One region of the Exiguobacterium sp. 9-2 genome, then DNA from elsewhere that is predicted to be linked to it. Evidence: predicted binding sites of a transcription regulator. Region 1 holds the regulator's gene; the other holds the start of a gene.

Region 1 (8,008 bases):
TCGAATACTTCCCATGATGGAAGTGAAACGACAGCTGCTGATTCACCAAGTTCTTTTTGTGCTTCGACAAGAAGGTGAACTTCTGAACCAGTACCGAGCAAGAGTGTATCAGCTTTCGTAACGTCACCAGCGATGACATAACCACCTTTTTCAGCACCCTCTGTCGTCGTACCTTCAAGTTCAGGAAGACCTTGACGTGTCAAGACGAGGAGTGTCGGTTTATCTTTTGCTTGAACTGCTGTTTTCCATGCTGCGATCGTCTCTTTTCCGTCTGCTGGACGGTAGATCGTGACGTTCGGCATTGCACGGAAGCTCATCAAGTGTTCGACTGGCTCGTGTGTTGGACCATCTTCACCGACAGCGATCGAGTCGTGCGTCAAGACGAAGATTGATGGAAGTCCCATTAATGCAGCAAGACGAACCGCCGGACGGAGGTAATCCGAGAAGACAAAGAATGTCGCGCCGTAAGGAATGACGCCGCCGTGAAGTGCCATACCGTTGACAGCTGCTGCCATTGCGAATTCACGTACCCCGAACCAAATGTTGCGACCGCTTGGATCGATATCGAAGTCTGCTTCGCCTTTAAGCATCGTGTTGTTTGATCCTGCAAGGTCAGCTGAACCACCGAACAATGTCGGAACGTTCTTCGCGAGACCATTCAAGACTTCACCGCTTGTTTGACGCGTTGCTTTTTTCGACGACAAGTCGTATGTCGGAAGGTCTGCTTCCCAGTTGCTTGGCAATTCGTTTGCAATCGCGCGAACGAGTTCAGCATGCAATTCTGGGTGCGCTGCTTCGTATTGTTTCATTGTCTCGTTCCATGCGTCTTCTGCAGAAGCACCACGTTGGACGATTCGCTCGTCAAACAATGATTTGACTTCTTCAGGTACGTAGAACTCTTCGTGATCCCAAATGTAGCTTGCTTTCGTCAATTTGATTTCTGCTTCACCAAGTGGTGCACCGTGAGAAGCCGACTTCCCTGATTTGTTCGGTGAACCGAAACCGATGACTGTTTTGACTTCGATCAATGTTGGTTTTGTCGTCTCTGCCTGTGCCGTCGCGATTGCTTTCGAAATGGAATCGATATCCGTTCCGTCTTCTACGCGAATGACTTGCCAGTTATACGCTTCGAAGCGCTTCTGGACGTTTTCAGAGAATGATTTGTCGAGATCGCCATCAAGTGAGATATCGTTTGAATCATACAATACGACTAATTTTCCAAGACCAAGGTGACCTGCGAGTGAAGCCGCTTCAGCTGAGACACCTTCCATCAAGTCTCCATCTCCACAAATTCCGTATGTGAAGTGATCGACGACGTTGAGATCGTCACGGTTGTATTTTGCTTCAAGATGACGTTCTGCCATTGCCATACCAACTGCCATCGCGATCCCTTGACCAAGTGGACCCGTTGTTGCATCTACACCAGCCGTGTGACGGTATTCCGGATGACCCGGTGTTTTTGATCCCCATTGACGGAATGATTTAAGATCATCCATCGATAGATCGTATCCCGATAGGTGGAGGAGTGAGTAGAGAAGCATCGAACCGTGTCCGGCTGAAAGTACAAAACGGTCGCGGTTGAACCATTCTGGATTTTTAGGGTTGTGGTTCATATGATCCGCCCAAAGCGAGAATGCCATCGGCGCTGCTCCCATTGGCATACCTGGGTGACCCGAGTTCGCCTTTTGTACGGCATCAATCGATAAGGTACGAATCGTATTAATTGCTAATTGTTCTACTGTCGTCATGTTCGTCAAAACAATCATCCTCTCTCTTTTTCACAAATTCCTACTCATTTTAGCACACTCTTAAATGTGATACAACTTTTCTAAATAGTATGTCACATTAAAATGAATGCGCTATCTATAGCCGTTCTGTCGACTCATACAGGATGCATGAATCCATGAAAGATCACTATTAAGATGTATTGCTATCGTACAATGTTTCCTCATCTACTCACTTTAAACAAAAAAGATACTCGCTCTAAACAAAAAAGATACTCGCTCTAAACAAAAAAGATACTCGCTCTAAACAAAAAAGATACTCGCTCTAAACAAAAAAGAGGTCCGCTTGACGCGAGACCTCTTTCTTCTATAAAAGAAACGAACGATTATTGTTTATTCCGTTCTTCTTCTTGTGCTTGTTTCAATTTCTCAGGTGTTACGTCCGTTCCCTCTTCATCGACGATTTTCATACCCATGAGTTGGTTTTTGAACGATCCACGGAATGCTGCGAGATACGCTGCACGTAATTCTTTTTGCTCTGCCGTTTCCGCTTCCGATAACGGCTCAACTTTTGATTTATTCGCTAATGCATTAATTCGATCTAATTGTTCTTGTGATAACATGGAATCCCTCTTTCTTTATGACTCAAACTTGAGTAGTTCAATTGTATTCTTACTGTAAAAGAGCTTATAAAAAAAAGCAAGTTAACCGCGTCAGTCGACGGGTTACTTGCTTCTCATTCCGGGCTAGGTGTCAGTTCGCGGTATTCAAGATATCGACGATTGACCGTTGCTTTTGAAATATCATGCCCCATCCCCCGCAAGGTGATGGCGATATCAGAAAACGTCAATCCGAGTTCTCGAAGACGTACAATTTCTTCGATCGGTACGTCTTTTCGACTACGTCCTGCGTTCTCTCCTTGGCGATTGAGATTTCGTTCCGGGCGAAAACCTTGTTCGACTGCTCGCCGCATGCCACGGGCGATTTTTGCATTATGCAGTTTCCGTTGGTATTCTTCCACGAGTGAGACGATCTCAAGGACCATCGCTTCTGCATCCGCAAGTTGATATTCTCCATCTGAATCAAGCGTCATCAAGCGGACCCCATGTTTTTTGAATGTATGCAAAATAGCGATTTTTGCATTCCCTCGACCAATCCGTGTATCATCCGTCACGAGGACCGCATCTACCGTATCGCGTGTCACATAATCAAGAACTGTTAGCATCCCTTCCCGATCAACATCATATCCACTCTCTTTTTCAGAGACGATATCTACGACATCAAACCCCTTTTGAGACGCAACCTTCGAAAGCTCCATCCGTTGGCGTTCAATCGAACTATCTTGTGCTTCTTTTTCGGTCGATACTCGACAATAAATCACGACCTTCATCGTACCTCACATCCCTGTTCGTTCTTTCACAACTTTTCCATTTTGTCATTGTTGTGCGATTGGTACAACGATTTTGCTTTTTGAGATGACATGTTTTGTCTCAACATCATTATTTTTGATCAACCAGTTGACGTATTCCTCATCTGACATCGAACCATCATTGTAGACTTCAGCAATTTGTTCGACTGTAGCGTTCTCATCGACCGTAACGGAAGCCGTCATCAATTGTGCTACCTTTTCATCTGGGCGTGGTGTGAGTAAAAAGATCACGAAGGCAATACTTAATGCATAGAAGAGAATAGAAAAAGCATGAGTACGAATCGTATGAATCATCATGAATCCCTCCAAATATGAAATGAATGAGTTAGAATAAACGTTCGCGGAACAATTGTTCGCATAATTCATAATAAACACAGAACCCGTGTTCGGTCAACACAAAATGTCGAACAATTGTTTGTACGCTCATTTGTTCTATGTTATAGTGAATTTAGAAACATATATTCTTACATTTCAAACTTCAATCCAGAAAGAGGTGGCAATTCGTATGCGGAAAATGTCTAAGCGCCAACAAGAGATTCTCGACTACATCGTCTCTGAAGTGAAACTGAAGGGGTATCCACCATCAGTTCGTGAAATCGGAGAAGCAGTCGGACTCGCGTCTAGCTCGACGGTACACGGTCATTTGGATCGACTCGAGAAACGGGGAATGATTCGCCGTGACCCGACGAAACCACGTGCGATTGAGATATTGCTTGATAAGCCTGAAGAAATCACGGAAGCTATCGTTCATGTTCCCGTCATCGGGAAAGTCACAGCTGGTCTTCCGATTACAGCGATTGAAAACATCGAAGAACAGTTCCCGCTCCCTGCACATTATGTAGGAAACGAAACGGTCTTCATGTTGACGATCGATGGTGAATCAATGATTAACGCAGGTATTCTTGACGGCGATCGCGTCATCGTACGCCAACAAAACACAGCAGAAAACGGAGAAATCGTCGTAGCTATGACCGAAGATAGCGAAGCGACGGTGAAACGGTTCTTCTTAGAAGATCAACAGGTACGTCTACAACCAGAAAATGACTCGATGGATCCGATGTATTTCGATAATGTCTCCATTCTTGGTAAGGTAATCGGCGTGTATCGGACGATTCATTGACGGAGGGACCAGTTACGACTGGTCTTTTTTCATGCCTTCAGGAAATGTACATGATACCGTCAATACCGTCGCACTGACGGGTTACGTTGCGTATTCGGTCGCAACGCAACAAACGGATTGGTTACCGACTGCCATCGGTATCGCTGTCGGTACGCTTTGGTTGTCACCTGACCTCGATTTAAAGTCAGAACCGTATTATCGCTTTGGACCATTTCGAGTCCTGTGGATGCCTTATGTGAAGATCATGCCCCACCGCTCGATCTGGTCACACGGATTGATCATTGGGGATGTCATCCGACTCCTTTATAGTGCTGCACTTGTGATTCCCTTATTATTTCTCAGCTTGTATTTTCAAGTCATCGCGTCAGAGACCATTGATTCCTGGTTCGCTTCCCTACCCGCTTTTGTCATTGGTATCATGGTGGCGAGTACAATTCATATCCTACTAGATTATTCCAGTAGTTGGTTTCGACCTAAAAAAAGAAAAAAGCGTCGTCGTTAACACCTCTTTTGCTTGCTTGCAGGCAAGACGAGGTGTTTTCTTATCCAATTTTCCGTATCTTTAAACATTAAAATAAAAAATTTCCATTCCTATATTTCAATTATATGTATTGAAAACGTTATCAAATCGGAGTAATTTAAAGTAGAAAGACCATTATTTGCTTTAATCCAAAGGGAGGGTTTTTGCATGAATAACTTTGTATTGGAAATGATCGGTACGATGATCCTCATTCTGCTCGGGGATGGTGTCGTCGCCGGTGTCGTCTTGAGAAAGACGAAGTCCGAAAACAGCGGATGGATTGTCATCACGTTCGCTTGGGGTCTTGCCGTCATGACAGGAGCATTCGTCGCTGCTGAGAGTGGAGCGCACTTGAACCCTGCTTTAACAATTGCACTTGCTTTAAACTCTGATTTACCGTGGGCAGACGTTCCTGTCTATATTGCCGGACAACTTGTCGGAGCTTTCATCGGCGCCATTCTCGTTTGGCTTCATTACATGAAACATTTTGAAGCGACTGATGATCAAGCTGCAAAACTCGGTGTGTTCGCAACAGGTCCAGCGATTCGCCATACGCCGTCGAACTTGATTTCTGAAATCATCGGGACATTCGTTCTCGTCTTCGGTATCTTGGCGCTCGGTTTAACGACATTCGGTGACGGCTTAAAACCACTTATCGTCGGTTTACTCGTCGTCGTCATCGGTCTATCACTTGGTGGTACAACAGGATATGCCATCAACCCGGCCCGTGACCTTGGACCGCGTATCGCACATGCTATCTTACCGATTCCGAATAAAGGGTCATCTGACTGGGGCTACTCATGGATTCCAGTTGTTGGTCCAATCATCGGCGGAGCGCTTGCCGTGTTCATCTATCAATTGATCTACTAAGATCACGTTTCACAAACACATACCGCTCAAGGGGGATTTCGAAATGGAAAACAAGTATATCCTAGCACTCGACCAAGGTACGACAAGCTCACGTGCGATCATCTTCGATCACGACGGGAAAATCGTCAACTCGGCACAACGGGAATTCAAGCAATACTTCCCGCAACCAGGCTGGGTCGAGCACGATGCAAACGAAATCTGGGGTTCGATTCTTGCTGTTATGGCTGAAGCACTCGGAACAGCAGATATCAAACCTGAGCAAATCGCCGGAATCGGAATCACGAACCAACGTGAAACGACAGTGGTCTGGAACAAAGAAACAGGTAAACCGGTTTATCACGCGCTCGTTTGGCAATCACGTCAAACGTCTGGTATCTGTGACGACTTAAAAGAACAAGGTTTGAATCAGAAGTTCCGTGATAAAACAGGACTTTTGATTGATGCCTACTTCTCTGGTACGAAAGTCAAATGGATTCTCGACAATGTCGAAGGCGCACGTGAGCAAGCAGAGAACGGTGAATTACTCTTCGGTACGATTGATACGTGGCTCGTTTGGAAATTGTCTGGTGGAAAAACGCATATCACGGATTACACGAACGCTTCACGGACATTGATGTACAACATCTATGAGCAAAAATGGGATGAAGAGTTGCTCGATATCCTCGGTGTTCCTGCGTCAATGTTACCAGAAGTTCGTCAATCGAGTGAAGTCTACGACAAAACAGTACCATATCACTTCTTCGGTTACGAAGTGCCAATCGCTGGGATCGCTGGTGACCAACAAGCTGCACTCTTTGGTCAAACGTGTTTTGAAGAAGGTGAAGGAAAGAACACATACGGAACAGGTTGTTTCATGCTCATGAACACAGGTGAGAAAGCCGTTTCTTCTGACCACGGACTCTTGACGACAATTGCTTGGGGCGTTGATGGAAAAGTCGAATATGCGCTCGAAGGCTCTATCTTCGTCGCCGGTTCTGCAATCCAGTGGCTCCGCGATGGACTCCGTATGTTGAAACACGCGAAAGATTCAGAAGGCTATGCAACGAAAGTCGATTCAACAGACGGTGTTTACGTCGTTCCTGCTTTTGTCGGTCTTGGTGCACCGTATTGGGATTCAGATGTTCGTGGGGCGATCTTCGGATTAACACGCGGAACAGATAAAGAGCACTTCGTTCGGGCAACGCTTGAATCACTCGCTTATCAAACACGCGACGTGTTGACAGCGATGGAACAAGATTCTGGAATAGAACTGAAAACACTTCGTGTCGACGGTGGTGCTGTAGCCAATAACTTCTTGATGCAGTTCCAATCGGACATCCTCGGCGTTCCTGTCGATCGTCCAGAAATCAACGAAACGACAGCACTCGGTGCAGCATATCTTGCTGGATTAGCCGTCGGTTACTGGAAAGATAAAGCGGAAATCAAACAACAATGGAAGCTCGATCATCAGTTTAAACCAGAGATGAAAGAAGACGATCGTGAACAACGCTATGCTGGATGGCAAAAAGCAGTGGAAGCGACAATGGTCTTTAAACCATCGAAATAAGTTAATTAATAACCCGATCCCTTTTACAGAGGGACCGGGTTTTTGATATCTTATAGAAAATATAGCGTGAGGTGCCTCATGAATACCATTTATTCTGATCAACAGCTAAAAGAATACATTCAGTTCGCGCTTGATGGCAACATCACGCATGAAGAACTGGCAGATTGGTGTTACCGGTATATGATCAATGTCTACCATAATGATTATTATCATCTTGCAACTGACGGACGTGGAACTTATCCATTAAGTGAACAAGCGACTGAAGTAGCAAACGATATCGATGCACAATGGGATCTCTATCTTTATAACACGTATTCTTTGGATGCATTACAAACACTTGATTTAGCTACAGTTTGCTTACCTAGAGAGTGGTTAGAAGAGTGGCTCCGGTCGTTTTGATTCATGAGAGTCTCTACTAAGTTTTAATATGAATAGAAGTAATTGAAATAAATCCCCCTCGCCTATTCGCAATGGGGGATTTATTACTTATTTGCCAAACTCATTTTTTAATCCGTCTTCAATCTCATCGACGGATTTCGACTGTCCACTTAAAACAGCTGCTAGAAAAGCACCTTCGACGAGTGGTGCGTCGATAAAACGTACCGTCCGTTCGCCACTGTATAATTCAAGTGCTAGTTCCGTGTTCATCGTCGCAGAACCAATATCCGTTAAGACGACTCCATCGTCGTCTAGTGTATTCAGTGTTTCTTCGATTCGTGTCGCGTCCGTTCCAATGCTACCATCTTCAAGACCGGCTGCTACTAAGACTGGCGTATCCGGTGCCATCTCTGCCAACAGT
Region 2 (8,008 bases), 810 kb from region 1:
CCAACTGTTGGCTGCGATGAACTACGGTCTTCTCGTCTTACCATGGATTGGACGCGGTCTCGTCATCGCCTTTGTACTATTCGTTCTCTTTCAAGAACGGAAACAACATCACGCGTGGTTCCGCAGACAATCATTCTACCAGCATATTTCCAATTGATTGATTTCTGCTATACTTTTTCTAATACATGGTTGGAGGGATGACTTCATGCGTACTCATTTATTCTTATTTGGAGGCGGTCCTCCATTTACACCGAATTTGCAAAAACGGTTTGCTGCATTAACGAATGGTGGTCCGGTCGCGATTCTGTATGTCCCACGTACTGGTAAGGACTGGGTGACCTACGCCTCGATTTATACGGAAGCGTTGCAGGAAGAGGGTATTTCGTCCTTCGTCCATCTACCACTGTCTGACGCGCCAACGGATGAACAGCTCGCGCAACTACAGCAATGTCAAGGGATCATCATCTCCGGTGGCGAGACCGAATTGTATCAGCAATACTTGGTCGCGACACCGATTGGTGACATCATCCAGTCGCGTTTCGTAAACAGTGTTCCGGTCGCTGGCTTTTCTGCCGGTGCCCTCGTTTCGCCTGAACGGTGCGTGATTCCGGAGATTGACCAACGCGACAATCGACGCCTTCGCTTGCCTGGTCTTGCCCTGCTGAAAGACGCGGTCGTCTGTGTGCATTACGAGACGTGGGGTGAAGCCGCCCACCTCGTGCAATCCTTTACGGAAGAAGGCACGAGCCGTGCCTTCGGACTTGCTGACGCAAGCGGGATCTATCTGTGCGATCAGTACCTGATCGAAACAGAAGGAACCGATCCCGTCGTGTTATCGCGGAGTCCTGTCAAATGACGGCGATCGTCCCTGCTGTCAAAGGCATCATCATTCACGAGCAACGTCTCCTGATCGTCCGCCGTGCTGTTGCTGACTTCGGCGGCGGAACATGGGAATGTCCAGGTGGAAAGATCGACTTCGGTGAACTGCCGCTCGACAGTCTTGTTCGCGAGATGAAAGAAGAGACACAGTTGACGGTTACGCCGGAGCGTCTACTCTATGCCTCGAGCTTCCTAACGCATCCCGATCGGCAAATCATTTTGTTGATGTACGTCTGCTCGACGAACCAGACGAGCGTTCAGTTATCCGCAGAACACGACGCTTATCTCTGGGCGGACGAAGAAATGATCCGTCAGTTGATCGCTCCAAATATTTTGGCTGATTTTGAGCGATATGATGTCTGGTCTCTCCTTAGTTGAACGTAATATACTGCCCTGTCCAACGCTCTCGTCAGACAAGACAGTATTTTTTTTCATTACCGGACAGTTGTCGTGTTTTTAAAGTAATGAACAGGGAATCCCTTAAATATATCTATCGTATACATTATTAAGGGGGAATCTTTCATGGACCGTCAAGCCGAAAAACGAAAAAGTAAGATGCCGTTCTTCATCATTCTTGTCATTGCCATCTTTGTCATCGTTGCTGCTGCGTTGATCATTTATGTCACGTCTGAACCAAAAGAAGAGACACAAGCACTTATGACACATCTTGCGACTGTCCTTCCGATTTACGTGAACTAGATTCACAAGACCTTTACACAAGTCGTACAACGCCTTCATACATGTTGAGCTATCTCCTCCCGATAGGAATACGGGAGGAGATGTTTTATGCCAAAGAAAAAACGATTACTGGCACAACAATTAAATGGATGGCTGATTCCGATCGTCGCCATCGGACTGATCGTGATCAGTGGTCTGAGTGTTTACGCGTCGTACCAACAATCCGTCGCAGCAACTGAGGAACGGCTGATGCGCGAATTAACGATGTTTGACGTGAACGTCCGGGCAACGTTTCTCGCATATCCGAATGACGCAACAGACCGTACGCGTGCCATTAAACGATTGCAACAGCAACAGCGAACCGACTTATCACGTGATGACTACACGACTCGCTTTCAGAGCCTGAACACGAGTGAGGCGTTCCGACCGTTGACACTCGACCCAGCAAAACGGAAACAACTACTACAGCATTTAAAAACAGCTCGTACATATGCCTTTTCAAATCAAGACCAGTTTCTTGTCGCGATGACGATTCCGGAACTTGATGACGTCATCTTGCTGACGACCGATCGCGATAAATTAATCGCTCCTGCTCGAGATTTAGCTTGGACACTCATCTGGGTGAGCGTGATCACACTTGTCAGCATCAGCCTCTTGATCCGCTGGCGAATTCAACGACAACTAGCACCGTTATCGAAACTCGCTCTACAGATTGAAGAAGCCCATGCGAAGCGATCGTATCGTCCGTTAACACTTAAGACGACGACCTTTGAGTTACAACAGCTCACGTTTCAATACAATCAATTGATGCAACAGATTGGGGATTTGACGGTCGAGATGCAACAAGCCAGTCAGGAACTTGAATCCGTCCAGCCCCACTTTTCATCGCATTTATCCGCGATGGATGAATCGGTGCATGCCGTCGATGAAGTCGCCGGTTCCTTACTTGCGCAATCGACGCAGATGAATCAGACGATCATCGCCTCCACACGTTTGACTGCCCAAGGACACGATGCGTTAAGCGAAATGCAAACGACACTTCTGAACAGCCAACGTGCCGTAACTCGTTTTCAACAGACTGTTCAGACGAATCACACGACACTTGGGACATTACAACAAGAAAGCTACTTGCTGAAGGAACAATCCGCGACGACAGAGCAAATCTTGCAACAGACCTCACATCTACAGCAGCAGATGGAGACCTCAATTTCCCACATCCAGCGTGTCGCTGAAGAGACGCGCCGCCTATCGCTAAATGCGCTGATCGAGGCAACTCGTGCCGGCGAAGCCGGTCGTGGCTTCACGGTCGTGGCCAAGGAAGTCGAAAGACTAGCGATCGATATCCGGACGAGTACGGGCCACATCCGTCAGGTCAATCAGACGTGGACGACAGGGCTCAATCAAGTCGAACAAGCGCTCTCGCAGATGACGGAACGGTTTCTCTCGACGTCACAACAGCTTGAGACGGCAACGGAGCACTTGCAACAGATGCTGACTGAAGCGACGACGATCGAGACGACACTGGGGACCGTCGAACACCAACGTCAAATCGTCGCAGAAGTCCAGTCGAATATGCAGGAACATCTACAATCTGTCCAAAAGTTGATGTCAGAGCTCTCGTCCTATAGCCAAGTACTCGGGGACCAAATGCAACACCACGTCATTCAGCAAACGGAATTGAAGACACATAGCGCGGTACTCGAGTCACGGATCAGTTCGTTGCAACAGACCGTTCGCTCGAGCGAATCGTCGTCTTAACAAAAAGAGCACCTGCCATTCCTGGCAAGCGCTCTTTTCCTCTGTTCTCAGCCGATATAACGTGCTTCCTTTTTATCGATGATATTGCGAATCCGGTTCTCCGTCACCTGATACTGCTCCGCCAGTTGACGAATCGTCTTCCCTTTTTCATATTGGGCGCGAATCGCTCGAATCTGGAATGATGACAGTGTCACATGTTGTTCTAATAAGAGATCAAACTCACCAAGTAGTTCGGTATACTGCTGATCAAATGAAGGCAACACGTCCAAGTTCGATAACTGATCGTCAGCTCGTTTACCGTTGCGTCGAACGAGTCGCGCTTCCGTGACGTCAACCGTCAGAAAAGCTTGCGCAACGAGTAGACCAACCTGCACTCGTTCTCCTCGCCCCCGTTGATAGAGCGTGACTTTCCGATATCCTTCTCGATTGAGCCGCGGTCGAAGCAAGACACCTTTTCGGCGTTGTCGGACGCCGCGACACGTCACGATTGTCCGATCAAGCGACCTTACGCGACCAAGTGACGAGACTTCATATATACCTACATAGCCGATGACGGCCTTCCATTGCTCTTGCATAGTTGTCCTCCTTCAGACAAGGACACGACGGGACTTCATACCTGAATTATACCAAATTACGAACAAACGTTCTAGTGATGTCACTCATCGGAATGTGCTATTCTTAGCAGAAAAAGGAAATGAGGTTCGTCCATGAAATTTGTTTTGTTACTTGGTCCCCAAGCAGTCGGAAAGATGACGATTGGTCAGGAAATCGAACGGTTGACGGAGATGAAAGTCTTCCATAACCACCAGACGATCGACTTGTTATTGCCTTATTTTGATTTCTCTGAACCCGCCCATCACCGCTTAAAAGATACGATTCGGCGCGAGATGTTCAAGGAAATGGCGAACAGTTCGCTCGAAGGTGTCCTGTTTACATTCCTCTGTCTATTCGGCGTCGAAGGTGGTGGTCTCGAGTTCATCGAAGAAACGGTTGAGTTGTTCGAACAAGCAGGTGCTGACGTCTATATCGTTGAACTGGATGCGCCGGTCGCGACCCGTCTGCACCGGAACACGACCGAAAACCGATTGACGCACAAAGTAACGAAGCGTGACCTCGCCGCTTCTGAACAAGACTTACGCGAGACGGCGGACGGATACCGGACACGCTCGCTACCAGGCGAATTGCCGGACGTCAATTATCTCTTTCTTGATACGGAACAGTTAAGTGCGCGTGAAAGCGCTGAAGCGATTTGCGACCATTTCAACTGGTCGAAAACAACGGTCTAATCACAAATAAGCCCCGTTCTGCTCAGCAGACGGGGCTCTAATGATGAAGTTCGCGTGCATATCGATTCGCCTGCAACTGAAATCCGTTCCGACGCCAGACCGTGTCACTGCCCGCTTCACTATAGACACGCTTCAGTAATAACGTCCGTGCGAGATAAGGCAAAATCGATGTCAAAGCTTCCGTGATGTACCCGTGCTGATCGTCTTCATCATTTGACGTATATCGCAGGCTTCCGATTGAATCATCCCATGTAAAAATAATCGTTCCAACGATCGTTTTCTCACGTATCGCATGCAACGTCCACTTACAACCCGATTCTTCATCCGTTGCTTCAACAAATAATCGTGACGTTTTAAAATCCGGATGCCGTCCTTGCATTCAGCTCTCCTCCTCGACCTCAAACGTTGCTGTCGCGTAAGCCTCTCCATTAATCAAAATCGTCAATGTGTGTGTACCAGGATAATGGACACGCGTCGTCATGTTCCGAAACGATTGGCGTCTTTCGACTTGTAAGACACCTTTAACTTCCCGCTCCCGCAGTTGAAACACCTTCCGACTCGTTCTGCGTTGTTTGACGTAATCGATCGCGTACTCCAAGCGTAAACGTTGTGGAACTGAACTCGTCACAGTGAACGAGAAGTCAAGCTCTCCACCAATCGTAACCGGCGAGACGACTAAATTTGTAATCTCGACCTCCCCTTGCGTAACGTGTCCGAATAACTGTAAGACTTCTGGATTTCCGCGTTTGAGTAACGTCCGGGAGGCGTGGCGCAAAATCCAGTCCGTGTTCGGATCTGTTCCTAAGTGACGTTCGATCCGCTCAATCAGATATTCCGGATGTGTCTTTGAAATATCGTTCAAGTGATTGGCGACACTTTTTCGGACGTAGAGTGACGGATCCTGTAGTAACGCGTCAAGAACCGGTAACGCCGGTCGCGGATCAGCAATCAGACTCGGAATCGCTTGTCCCCATGGCAGACGCGGTCGTGTCCCTTCCGACGCTAAGCGCCGAACATGTTCATCGTCTGATGTTGCCCACATGAGTGCTTGCTCGAGATAACGCTCTTGATCAGCGAGTAGAAAACGCCGGACAGCGAACTCAGACGTCGAATACGGCGTCAATTTAACGAGTGTCTCTAACGCAAGCTTCCAGTCAACGAGTGTTGCTGTCCGTTCGACATACTCGGGAAAAACGATCCCTGGTAATCCAGTAAACTGCGGTGCGAGTCGTTCCAGCTCCCCGATCGAGTCCGGAAACGGTGGCAGGACGGATTCTAGTGTCTCCGCAACACGACGGACGCGTTGTTTAAACGCAAGCTCTTCCCAGTCCTCCCGTTCGACTCGTCTGCGAAAATCTGATACATCGACCGCTTCTCCTAAGCCATCGAGCCAACTCGGTGAAAACACATCTTTAATCAAACTCATCCTACATCCAGTCCTCTCTTTGTACGCTCCAGTTTGAGCAATGTTTCCTTGCGTGCAAGTCCCCCGGCGTATCCACCTAAATCCCCATTCGTTCGAATGACCCGATGACATGGAATGATGATTGCTAGTTGATTTGTTCCGTTGGCTCGTGCGACAGCGCGAACAGCGGTTGGTTGACCAATTCGGATGGCCAGTTCCTGATACGAGATCGTCTCGCCACTCGGAATCCGTTCAAGTTCTTCCCAGACGCGGCGTTGAAAGGGCGTTCCGTACCGCATCAGTGGCGTCTGAAACAAGACCGGTTCTCCTTTGAAGTAACGACGGAGCTCCCCTTCAATCTGTTCAAAGATGGGTGACTCCCCAGGCACGATGACGGCACGCGCTTTTTGACGCAATTGTTCAATTTCCCGCTCAAGTCCCCGTCGATCGACGAATTCAAGGAGATGCAAGTGTTGTTCATCAGCAATCGCAAGCATCGAACCGAGTGGTGTATCGAGCCATTTCGCGCGCAAGACCTGTCCGTCAAAACGTGACGGTGCTTCCCCGAGCATCCGTGCTGACGCTTCACGAAAACCGCTGCTTGATTCATAGCCTCCTACTAACTGTCCTTCGATGACCGGCTTCCCAGTCCGAATCTCTTTCATCGCTAACCCCATCCGCCGTGCCCGAGCATAGGCAACGAACGTCATCCCGAATCGTTTCTTGAACTGGCGCCGTGCTGTTGATTCGTCCAAACCAAGTGCTCGGAAATCGGCTTCTTTAAACCGTTTATCTGGTTCCGCCTCGACTGCTTCGATCAAGCGTTGAATCGTACCGTGATCGCCGGGATAAGCGAGCGGATGACACCGTCTGCACGGTCGATAAGAGGCAAGCAATGCCTCTTGCGCCGTCTCGAAAAACTCACAGTTCTCCGCCTTCGGTTTTCGCGCTGGACACGTCGGACGGCAAAAAATACCGGTCGTCTTGACCCCGACAAAAAACGTTCCTTCGTACGTCGCGTCTCGTCGAACGAGTGCTTCATAATACGTGTGGTGTTCCATCGCTTTCCCCTCCTTTGTCTCTAGTATAACGGCTTGTCCAGTTACGATGTCGCCGAAAATCAGGCATTGATCTGTTTAAGATTCAGTTAAGAATTCTCCTCCTGTTTTCGAAAGGGACGACGTGCATACTACATGCTATACTCAACGGAAAGTAGGGTTTTCACGTTAGATTTCTTTAAAAGAAACACTTCACGGAATCGGTGATCTTCGGATTTCAATCAAAGAAGGAGCACAAGGCATCCAACTGATTTGCTCGAATGCGATTGAAACGATCTATACGCTAGAGGAACTAAACGCGTGACTGACGCCGTTCGGAACGTCTGACGCATCGCGTTCTTCCGGCGGTTCCGGTATCGGTCTGTCGATTGTTCAACAAAACATGGCGCGCCATCACGGAAGTGTCCAGCTCACTTCAGCAGACAAACGCTTTTCCGTCACGTGTCGTTTTCCGCGTCATTCATAAGTCAGCATCCGATGCTCTCGTCGGGTGCTTTTTTGGGCTAGGTTGTTACTTCTTAGACACTTCTTTGAAATTGGAATTCGATACACTAAAGACTGTTAGAAATTAGTTGTCGTTTTAAAGGAGTTGTTCGTGTCTTATGAAATCCTCGTCTCGTTCGATTACATATATGCCAGGGCTTGACGGCTTACGCGCTTTCGCTGTCCTGTCTGTCATTCTCTACCACTTATCTGTTTCATTCTTCTCTGGTGGTTTCCTCGGTGTTGATCTCTTTTTCGTCCTATCCGGTTACCTGATTACTGGTCTTTTGTTACGCGAGTGGCAAACGACCGGGCGCCTCGATTTGAAACGGTTTTGGATTCATCGTTTCCGTCGTTTGTTCCCAGCTCTATTCGTCATGCTGTTACTCGTTCTCGGATATGTAACCGTCTTTGAACGCGAGTTGTTACACACGGTTCGTCAAGATAGTGCCTTTGCGCTT

Evidence for each region. Region 1 encodes LexA, which represses DNA repair genes until DNA is damaged. Its sites were predicted from a motif close to CGAACATATGTTCG; they were not measured.
Region 2: VJ374_RS01725 (NUMOD4 domain-containing protein) is a predicted target of LexA. The motif match lies at 3,950-3,963, and genes of this name have one in related genera.

What each region holds. Positions count from the first base shown of each region.
Region 1 covers NZ_CP142850.1:1,120,292-1,128,299, reverse strand. Annotated here, with positions in the region: gene tkt (transketolase) at 1-1,748, opposite strand, end outside; gene VJ374_RS05795 (DUF896 domain-containing protein) at 2,111-2,347, opposite strand; gene VJ374_RS05790 (YneB family resolvase-like protein) at 2,461-3,114, opposite strand; gene yneA (cell division suppressor protein YneA) at 3,160-3,447, opposite strand; gene lexA (transcriptional repressor LexA) at 3,659-4,273, shown strand; gene VJ374_RS05775 (metal-binding protein) at 4,305-4,775, shown strand; gene VJ374_RS05770 (MIP/aquaporin family protein) at 4,962-5,663, shown strand; gene glpK (glycerol kinase GlpK) at 5,707-7,209, shown strand; gene VJ374_RS05760 (hypothetical protein) at 7,288-7,608, shown strand; gene dhaM (dihydroxyacetone kinase phosphoryl donor subunit DhaM) at 7,696-8,008, opposite strand, start outside.
Region 2 covers NZ_CP142850.1:306,590-314,597, reverse strand. Annotated here, with positions in the region: gene VJ374_RS01750 (ABC transporter permease) at 1-157, shown strand, start outside; gene VJ374_RS01745 (Type 1 glutamine amidotransferase-like domain-containing protein) at 206-856, shown strand; gene VJ374_RS01740 (NUDIX hydrolase) at 853-1,257, shown strand; gene VJ374_RS01735 (hypothetical protein) at 1,402-1,578, shown strand; gene VJ374_RS01730 (methyl-accepting chemotaxis protein) at 1,666-3,315, shown strand; gene VJ374_RS01725 (NUMOD4 domain-containing protein) at 3,363-3,890, opposite strand; gene VJ374_RS01720 (AAA family ATPase) at 4,023-4,601, shown strand; gene VJ374_RS01715 (GNAT family N-acetyltransferase) at 4,639-4,980, opposite strand; gene VJ374_RS01710 (DNA alkylation repair protein) at 4,981-6,027, opposite strand; gene VJ374_RS01705 (bifunctional transcriptional activator/DNA repair enzyme AdaA) at 6,024-7,067, opposite strand; gene VJ374_RS15975 (ATP-binding protein) at 7,369-7,530, shown strand; gene VJ374_RS01700 (acyltransferase family protein) at 7,667-8,008, shown strand, end outside.